DNA from 2 places in the Rhizobium sp. P43 genome. Region 1 is predicted to be linked to the other one. Evidence: riboswitches for the same ligand, from Rfam matches in the RefSeq annotation. Region 1 holds a riboswitch; the other holds the start of a gene.
The links. A riboswitch is a leader RNA that binds a small molecule or an ion and turns the genes downstream of it on or off. The one in region 1 is predicted to bind cobalamin.
Positions count from the first base shown of each region.

Region 2: another riboswitch for cobalamin. It lies ahead of AC1PUL_RS13115 (aromatic ring-hydroxylating oxygenase subunit alpha); the one in region 1 lies ahead of cobU (bifunctional adenosylcobinamide kinase/adenosylcobinamide-phosphate guanylyltransferase).

Region 1 is NZ_CM161539.1:1,728,191-1,732,562, forward strand. It holds gene cobW (cobalamin biosynthesis protein CobW) at 189-1,265, opposite strand; gene cobU (bifunctional adenosylcobinamide kinase/adenosylcobinamide-phosphate guanylyltransferase) at 1,269-1,799, opposite strand; cobalamin riboswitch at 1,985-2,358, opposite strand; gene AC1PUL_RS08590 (hypothetical protein) at 2,425-3,240, opposite strand; gene AC1PUL_RS08595 (ATP12 family chaperone protein) at 3,304-4,110, opposite strand; gene AC1PUL_RS08600 (HAD-IA family hydrolase) at 4,120-4,372, opposite strand, start outside.
Region 2 is NZ_CM161539.1:2,603,214-2,607,585, reverse strand. It holds gene AC1PUL_RS13125 (GGDEF domain-containing protein) at 1-661, shown strand, start outside; gene AC1PUL_RS13120 (DUF6656 family protein) at 678-1,283, opposite strand; cobalamin riboswitch at 1,587-1,784, shown strand; gene AC1PUL_RS13115 (aromatic ring-hydroxylating oxygenase subunit alpha) at 1,887-3,131, shown strand; gene AC1PUL_RS13110 (FAD-binding oxidoreductase) at 3,134-4,216, shown strand.

The DNA.
Region 1 (4,372 bases):
GCCTTTAGCTGCAACAGCCCTGGATGTCGGGCCACGAAAAGTCGATGACGTGAGCAAAAACCCTGGCCGCCGGATGTCAGTTTGTCCGGGAACCGCCAAGCGCGCGCCGATCCGATCTCCCCCCTTGAGGGGGAGATGGCCGGCAGGCCAGAGGGGGGTAGCAACGCATGCCATCGCTAAACCGTTTCTCAACCCGCCGCCGCCTGCACGTCCTCGACCACGGCGCCGAAATCCCATTCATGCAGGCCGATCACCACAAGCCGCGTCTCGCGCTTCTCGGCTGATGTCCAGGGACGGTCGAAATAGGTGTCGATGCGGGTGCCGACGGCCTGGATGACGAGGCGCATCGGCTTCCCGGGCACGTCGATGAAGCCCTTCAGGCGCAGGATGTCGTGCTTCTCGATGACCGGCTTCAGGCGGTCGACGAACTCCGCCGGGTCCTTGATCGCGCCGAGCTTCAGGACGAAGCTTTCGAACTCGTCGTGGTCATGATGATGGTCGTGGTCTTCGCCCGAGGCATGGAGTGCCTCGTGCTCCAGCTCGTGATGTGACTTGCGGTTTTCGATGTCGTCTTCGGTGCTGGCGCCGATCCCGAGCAGCACGAGTGAAGGCACTTCGCCATTCTTCGCCTCGATCATCGAAGGCTTGCGGCTGGTGCGGCCTGTGACTTCTGCACGCACCGCGGCGATGCCGGCAGCGTCGAGCAGGTCGGTCTTATTGAGCACGATGAGGTCGGCGCAGGTCAGCTGGTCCTCGAACAGCTCCTCGATCGGGCTTTCGTGGTCGAGATTGTCGTCCTCGGCGCGCTGGGCAGCGACCGCGTCATGATCATCGGCGAAACGACCGGCGGCAACAGCCGCGCTGTCGACCACGGTGACAACGCCATCGACCGTGACGCGGGTGCGGATGTCAGGCCAGTTGAAGGCGGCGACCAGCGGCTGTGGCAGCGCCAGACCCGAGGTCTCGATGACGATATGGTCGGGCTTCACGTCGCGGTCGAGCAGCTTCTGCATGGTCGGCACGAAGTCGTCGGCCACCGTGCAGCAGATGCAGCCATTGGTGAGCTCGATGATGTCGTCCTCGGTGCAATTCTCGGCGCCGCAGCCCTTCAGTACATCGCCATCGACGCCGAGATCACCGAACTCGTTGATAATGAGCGCGATCTTCTTGCCGCCGGCATTCATCAGCATGTTGCGGATGATGGTGGTCTTGCCCGCGCCGAGAAAGCCGGTGATGACGGTGGCGGGGATCTTCTGCTGCAACATGGTTCAACCCTTCATTTTCAGCGGCAATCCGGCCGCAACGAAATAGACGTCTGCCGCTTGAGCGGCGATGGCTTGGTGGAGACGGCCGGCATGGTCGCGGAAGGCGCGGGCCATCTTGTTTTCGGGCACGATGCCGAGGCCGACCTCGTTGGAGACGAAGATGACGGTGGCCTGGAGTTCCCCGAGACTGGCCGCCAGTGCCGCGCCGTCCGCGTCGACATCACTGCCCTCCTCCATCATCAGATTGGTGACCCAGAGCGTCAGGCAATCGACGAGGATGACGCGACCGGGCTGGTCCAGCGCCTTCAGCGCGCCGACGAGATCGACGGGCTCCTCATGGGTCGTCCAGCCATCATCTGCGCGGTCGGCCTTGTGGGTCTCGATGCGGGCACGCATTTCTTCGTCCCAGGCGCGGCCAGTGGCGAGGTAAAACCTGTCAAAGCCGGTATCGCGGGCCAATCCCTCGGCAAAGCGTGACTTGCCCGAGCGGGCGCCACCGAGAACCAGGATGGATCGGGAATGGGATGCGGTCATGGGTTGCCATGACCTTCGACCGCGCGCAGACGGTCTGTGGCGCATGCCTTCAGCATGCACGAAAGATCAAACGATGCCCGGCTCCAAAAAACGGACCGGCACCGTCGGGTCGACAAGGACCCGCGGATGCAAGACGTCGCCACGACAACCTCCGTGCTGGCAACGGGGAAACCTCCCCAGTGTGGGCACCATGCCCGTGGATGGCAGGTCTCCTGGCTCGCAGGTCGTGGTCTTCGAAAGGACCGTCGGGTTCTCCTCGCCTTCCCAGGGTTTGCGACAACACGAAAGAGCGGACGATTCGTAGAGAAAGAGGCGTCCTGCCCCGGCTGATCGTGTTGCCACCCCAGTGGCTTTTCCGCTTTGCCGTTTTCGATCGGCCGGTCGCACCCTGCGACCCGTCACCACCTGAAACGGCAGAGCGGATGGAGAACCCTCGCTGCAATACAGTCGCGGGGTCGGCTGCGTTCCGCGTGCCCGGTTGGGGTCCACGCCTTCGCATTCCCTTTTGCTCTCCGGACAACATCTCTGCCGTCCGGAAACCATCCATCACGAGGATTAGGCCGAGGTCGGGCCCAAGTCAATCACGGCTGCGGCGCACGCATGCGTCATTGCGCCCGGGCATGGCTCAAGGGGTCGCCGGGCAGGTCGGCGTCACGGCGGGGTCACAGTCTGGTCGAAGGCGAATGGTGCCGACGGCTCCCTGTTCGACCGGTGTACCCTTGCCGACATCGGCGGCTCGACGGGCAGGCTGTGGCGGTGCAGCGGGGCTGACGGTCGGCGTTTCCGCAACCGGAGGAGCTGCCATTTCCTGCGGCGGCGGTGCGGGCGTGGGCGGCACGGCAACGACAACAGGCTTTTGTGGCTGAGGCACTGACGGGGTGGTGGCGGCGCGCGCATCAGGAGCCGAAGAAGCCGGCGCGGTCACCGGCGGCGGATCTGAAGCAAGCCGTGTCGACACGGTCCGGGGCGACAGCGACTTGCGGATGCGCGGCGTGGTCAAGGAGAAGGCGAAGCGAATGCGGGCGGCAATCTCTTCCGCAAGGGCGTGGCGGGCCCAGCGCGGGTCGTCGGTCGGGCTGTTGACCCGGAAACTTCCCTTGGCCACCGGCTCGCCGGTTTCGACCGAAACGGCCGTCACGGTGAAGTCAGCCTGGGCGAGACGGCGACGGGCGCCCTCGCCAAAGCCGAGACGATCGATCTTCACGAGCAGAACAACACGCTCGGCGCCCTGCGGAGCCCGGGTCGCAGCGATGGCGGAGGAAACACGACGGTCCACGCTCTCCAGCAGTTCAAGGGGAACCCGCGCATCGGCCATCACCGTGACGTTGCGGACGAAATAGACCAGAGGTCGATCGATGCTGCGTCCCTGGAAAAGCGTACAGGAGCCCAGCAGCATGGTCAGGCTCAAGGCAAAGGCGATGCGAAGGCTCTGCGCAAACATGACGACCCCGGACAGGTGATTCTCGACCTGTCCGACAATTCGCCATGTATGGTTAGTGGATGGTTAACTTTGCGACTGGATCGCGTGGAACAGCGCTGCGGCCGAGGCATATTCACCGTACCTGGCCTCTCGGCGCGCTTCGGCCTCGGCATCGGATCCCCAATGCTCGATCGTCCAGTCCTCATCGAGATGGGCAAGCGTCCAGACCTCATCGAGATCGAAGGCGCCTTCGGCAAATGCGAGTGTCAGCACCGCCGAGCCGGTGAGCGTGGTCACCACGTTCAGGCAGGAAATCCGGAACGGATCGCGATAACGCTCAAGGGCGCGGGCATAGGCAGCGACCGCTTCCTGTGGCTGCTCCTGATGCATCACGCCCTCAACGAGGAAGAAGCGGGTGCCATGCGCCGTGGCAGCCCATGACAAGACGGGATCCCAGCGGGCCGACTGGCGGTCGATCAGTTCCTTCGGGCCGTCGGCGCGGTAGCAGAGCAGATCCGTGCCGGCAAAACGCACGATCTCGGCAAAGACCTCGTCCAGGCTATTGGTCACCGCGTCGATCGCCGTATTGGCGAGCTTGGTGACCGGCATGGTTGCCGGGTCGATGTGTTCGCCCTGCCCGGCCCATTCGGCCACGACGAGTTCGGCTGCCTCGCGGGTCGGCAGCGTCAGCAGGTTCTTGGCAGGGGTCTTGACCGGCTTGCCGTCGAGCGTGATCGAGAAGCCATCCTCGCGCGCCTCGATCCCGACGCTCTCGTAGAAGCGCTTCGGCAGCGGTCGCTTCATCTGGATCTGCGCCCGGCGCACCGGGTCCTCATGACTGGGCTCCGGGATAAAGGTCCCGAAGATGTCCTGGCTGAGTTCGTCGCGCATCAAAGGCTCCTAGTGGATATAGGCCAGAAGGTCGGCGGGGCGTTCGACCACGGCATCGGCACCGGCCTTCCAGAGGTCGTCCGCCTTGGCATAGCCCCAGGACACGCCGATTGCGGTTGCACCGGCGGCCTTGGCCATCTGCATGTCGTAGATGGCATCGCCGATGACGATGGTCTCGCGCGGGGCGATGCCGGCCTCGTCACAGCATTCGGTCACCATGGCCGGATGCGGTTTGGACGGGCACTCGTCGGCCGTGCGGCAG
Region 2 (4,372 bases), 880 kb from region 1:
AAAGCGCGCGCACCAGAACAGCAATGTGGTGCGTGCCGTCGTCGACAAGACGGCCGCCCTTGCCGATCTCCAGCGCGAGGCGGAAGAGGCGGAAGCGGCGAAATTCGTTGACCCGGTGACCCGGCTTGCCTCCCGCCGTGCTTTCAACAAGGCCATCGCCAAGGTCTATGCAAACCCGGAGATGCCCCTCCTGTGTGGTGTCGCGATCGGTGAGATCGACGATTATGCTCGCATCCAGGAACAGATGGGCCCGGCGGTTGCCGAACGCTTCCTGATGCAGGTTGCCAAGGTGCTCGAAGCCGTCTCCGGCGGTGGTGATTTGGCCTGCCGCTTCGATGCCGGCCGCTTCGGCCTGCTTCTCTATACGTCTGATCAGGAAGAAGTCAGCCGCGTCGTCGAACTCGTGCGCGCCAAGCTGAAGGCCACGAATTTCGTTGGCTCGTCGAGCGGCGCCCGTCTCGGCCAGCTCGGCATGTCCTTCGGCATCTGCTTCTCGGAACAGGCCCCGAACGCCTTCGATTTCACCAATTTTGCTGAAAAGGCCCTTGCAACCTCCAAGGCCGCCGGCGGCGATACCGTGACGATCTATGGGGTGAGCGACTACGTCTCGAAGGATTGGCTGCTCTACAAGAAGAAGCCGGTCGGCGGTTTCGGCGCCTGAGCGCCGCAGCCTTCCCCTAGAGTTTGGCGATAATCTTCCTGAGCTCGGCGTCACGCGCGCCGAGCATCAGCACGTTTCGAAGTGCTTCTTTCGGATCGACCGTCTGGAACAGCAAACCATTGTCTCGGATTGACCGGTCGATCGTCATCGACTTCGCTTCCGCTTCCGGCTTGATTGCAACGGCGAAATACATCCGCCCGTAATTCTGCTTGATCTGCTCGAAGAACACCTCTTCGCCGCCAAGCTCCGCAAAGAAGTTGGCGATGTAGAAGGCCCATTTCACATCCGCATATTGGGCGAAATTCGTTCGCGCTGCCGTGACGTGGCAATAGCCCAGATGCGGGCTGTTGTTCAGGGTGCGGTGAAAGATGATCTTGGGAAACTTGATGGAGCGGTGAAAGCCGTTGATCCGCTCATGCGTCGTCTCGGCAGCCCGCTCCAGGCGTTTACCCGTCCGCTCCGCGACCTCTTCATAGGTGAGATAACGGCGCTCATCCGGCAGCCAGTCCTCGCGGCTACGCGAGATCCGACCGGTTCTGAGGAACTCGGTATGGACAGCCTTGGCGGGCGGCGCCGATTTCGTTTCCCCTTTGGGAGCCGCGTAGTATCTCAGTTTCTGCATCTCGACGCTCTGACGGTACCCGGACTGACTGCTTGAGCTTAGCGCAGCATGGTTAATCATGATTTGACGGTATTCTGCGTTGTCGAGGTTTCGCGAGGCTTGCCGCAGCGCAAATCGGAAAAATCCTTGTCGATCGCTCGTTTGCGCCACGCTTTTTGGCGCCTGGTGTTTTGCTCGCGCGCAGATGTCGGAAAAGAATGAGAAATTTGGCGACTTGGCCTGAATCCACACCGTCTGTGGGATGTCGCAAACGATTTCCGCCGTGTCGTTTCGCAGCGCAGCGTGTGGCGCTGGCCTGTGATTAGATGCAGTGAAGCTCGAGGTGCTGCCCTCCTAAGGGGGCGGGAAATCGGGAAGCCGGTCAAAATCCGGCGCTGCCCCCGCAACGGTGGTGGAGTGAAGGACCGACACATTGCCACTGGGGGGAGACCTGGGAAGGCGTCGGTCTGATCCGCAAGGATGCTCCTGAGCCCGGAAACCAGCCTCGGCAGACGGACATTTGAGGTTGCGGAGGGCGACCGGAGATAGCTATGCGCACCGCCTTCTCAAGGCGACGACAGGCTGTGCTCTTTTCTCCCCCGAGTTTTTGAAAACGAGGACGACATGGACCTGCAGGCCACCGTGCTGCGCCAGCTGAAGAACCGCCGCGAAGGCTTCTCGCTCGAACAGCCCTTCTATATCGATCAGGATTACTTCAAGCTCGACATGGAAATGATCTGGTATCGCGACTGGCTGTTCATTGGCCACGACTGCGAGATCCCGCGCGCCGGCAACTATTTCACCGCCCAGATCGGCGATTACCCCGTTGTCGTGGTGCGCGGCAAGGATCAGGTCATCCGCGCCTTCCACAACACCTGTCGCCATCGCGGCCACCGCGTCTGCACCAAGGACAAGGGGGCGGCTGCCAAGCTCGTCTGCCCCTATCACAACTGGACCTATGATCTCGACGGTTCGCTCGTCTTCGCCCGCCAGATGGGCGAGACCTTCGACAAGGCCGAATTCGGCCTGAAGACCGTGCATTGCGAAAGCGTCGGCGGCTATATCTTCGTCTGCCTCGCCAATGAGCCTGCCGATTTCACCCCCGTCCGCGCCTCGATCGAACCGTACCTTGCGCCGCATCGCCTCTGGGAGGCAAAGGTCGCCCACAAGAACACGATCATCGAAAAGGGCAACTGGAAGCTCGTCTGGGAAAACAACCGCGAATGCTACCACTGCGCCAGCAACCATCCCGAACTCTGCCGCACCTATCCGGAAGCCCCGACCGCAACCGGCGTGCAAGGGGCAGGCGACGACCCGTTCATTTCCGAGCACTGGGCCCGCTGCGAGGCCGCCGGTCTACCGTCCGAGTTCAAGATGGACCCGTCTGGCCAGTTCCGCACCGCCCGCATGCCGCTGATACAGGATGCCGAGAGCTACACCATGTCCGGCAAGCGCGCCGTGAAGAAGCCGCTTTCCGCCGACGTGCCGATCAGCCATATCGGCACCATGCTGCTCTTCCACTATCCGACGACCTGGAACCACATCCTCGGCGACCACGCGATCTCCTTCCGCGTCCTGCCGATCTCGGCGGAAGAGACCGCCGTCACCACCACCTGGCTGGTCAACAAGGATGCCGTCGAAGGCGTCGATTACGACTTGGAAGAGCTGACCCATGTCTGGAACATGACCAACGACCAGGACCGCTCGATCGTCGAGGAAAACGCCTTCGGCATCCGCTCGCCGGCCTATGAGCCCGGTCCCTATTCCGTCGATCACGAAGGCGGCGTCATGCAGTTCGTCGAATGGTATTCCAACTTCATGACGGGCCGCCTGCAGGGCGACAAGGCCCGCCTGTCTGCGGTGGCTTGATCATGAACATCGCCGTCACCCAGTATCGTCATGTCGACGAGATGCGCCCCTGGTCAGACCGGGAGCATCTCCTCGAATGCGTCGCCGTCACGCCTGAGGCCGCAGACGTGATGACCTTCACCTTCAAGCCGAACAAGCCGAACCTGTGGTTCCGCTACATGCCGGGCCAGTTCGTCACGCTGGAAATCCCCGTCGGGCCTGAGCCGGTGATGCGCACCTACACGCTTTCCTCCAGCCCCTCCAGGCCCTATACGGTCGCGGTCACGGTCAAGGCGCAGAAGGATTCAATCGGCACCCGCTGGATGTTCGACAATCTGAAGCCCGGCATGGCGCTAAAGGCTTTCGGTCCGCTCGGCGACTTCTCCTATGCCAAGTATCCGGGCAAGAAGTATCTCTTCATCTCCGCCGGCTCCGGCATCACGCCGATGATGTCGATGACCCGCGACATGAGCGACCGGGCCCCCGACAGCGACATCACTTTCCTGAACTGTGCCCGCTCGCCCGACGACATCATTTTCCGCTGGGAGCTTGAGGCCAAGGCCCGCGAGATGCCGCATCTGACGCTGGGCTTCATCGTCGAGCAGGTCTCGCGCGGCCAGCTCTGGTCGGGCTTGAAGGGCCGCATCGACAAGGCGAAGATCGCGCTGCTTGCCCCCGATTTCCTTGAGCGCACCGTCTTTTGCTGCGGCCCGGCGCCCTTCATGGCGACCGTCCGCGAAGCGCTCGAAGGTGCCGGCTTCGACATGAAGCAGTATCACGAGGAAGCCTTCCAGCCGGTCAAGCCGGAGCTGCCTGAAGTCGTTGTGTATGCCGATGGCGAGCAGCCGACCAAGGTCACCTTTGCCATGTCCGGCAAGGACGGTCTCTGCGCGCCCGGCCATACCGTGCTGCAGGCGGCCCGCGCCGCCGGTGTGCGCATCGGGGCTGCCTGTGAATCCGGTCTCTGCGGCACCTGCAAGGTCATGAAGCTCTCGGGCGAGGTCGAGATGGACCACAATGGCGGCATTCTCGATGACGAGATCGACGAGGGCTACATCCTCGCCTGCTGTTCGCGGCCGAAGGGCGACATCGAAATCGAAGCCTAAGCATCGCCTCCGCGATCAATTGCACGTGAGAAGGGGGCGATTCCGGGCCGGATTCGCCCTCTCGTCGTCTCTGCGGCTCTGCGATGTGGCGTGGCCTCTTGCCGCTCGAGAGCGCCCCGATTAGCATCCTCTGATGGAGCCTCCTGCCGCGCGCTG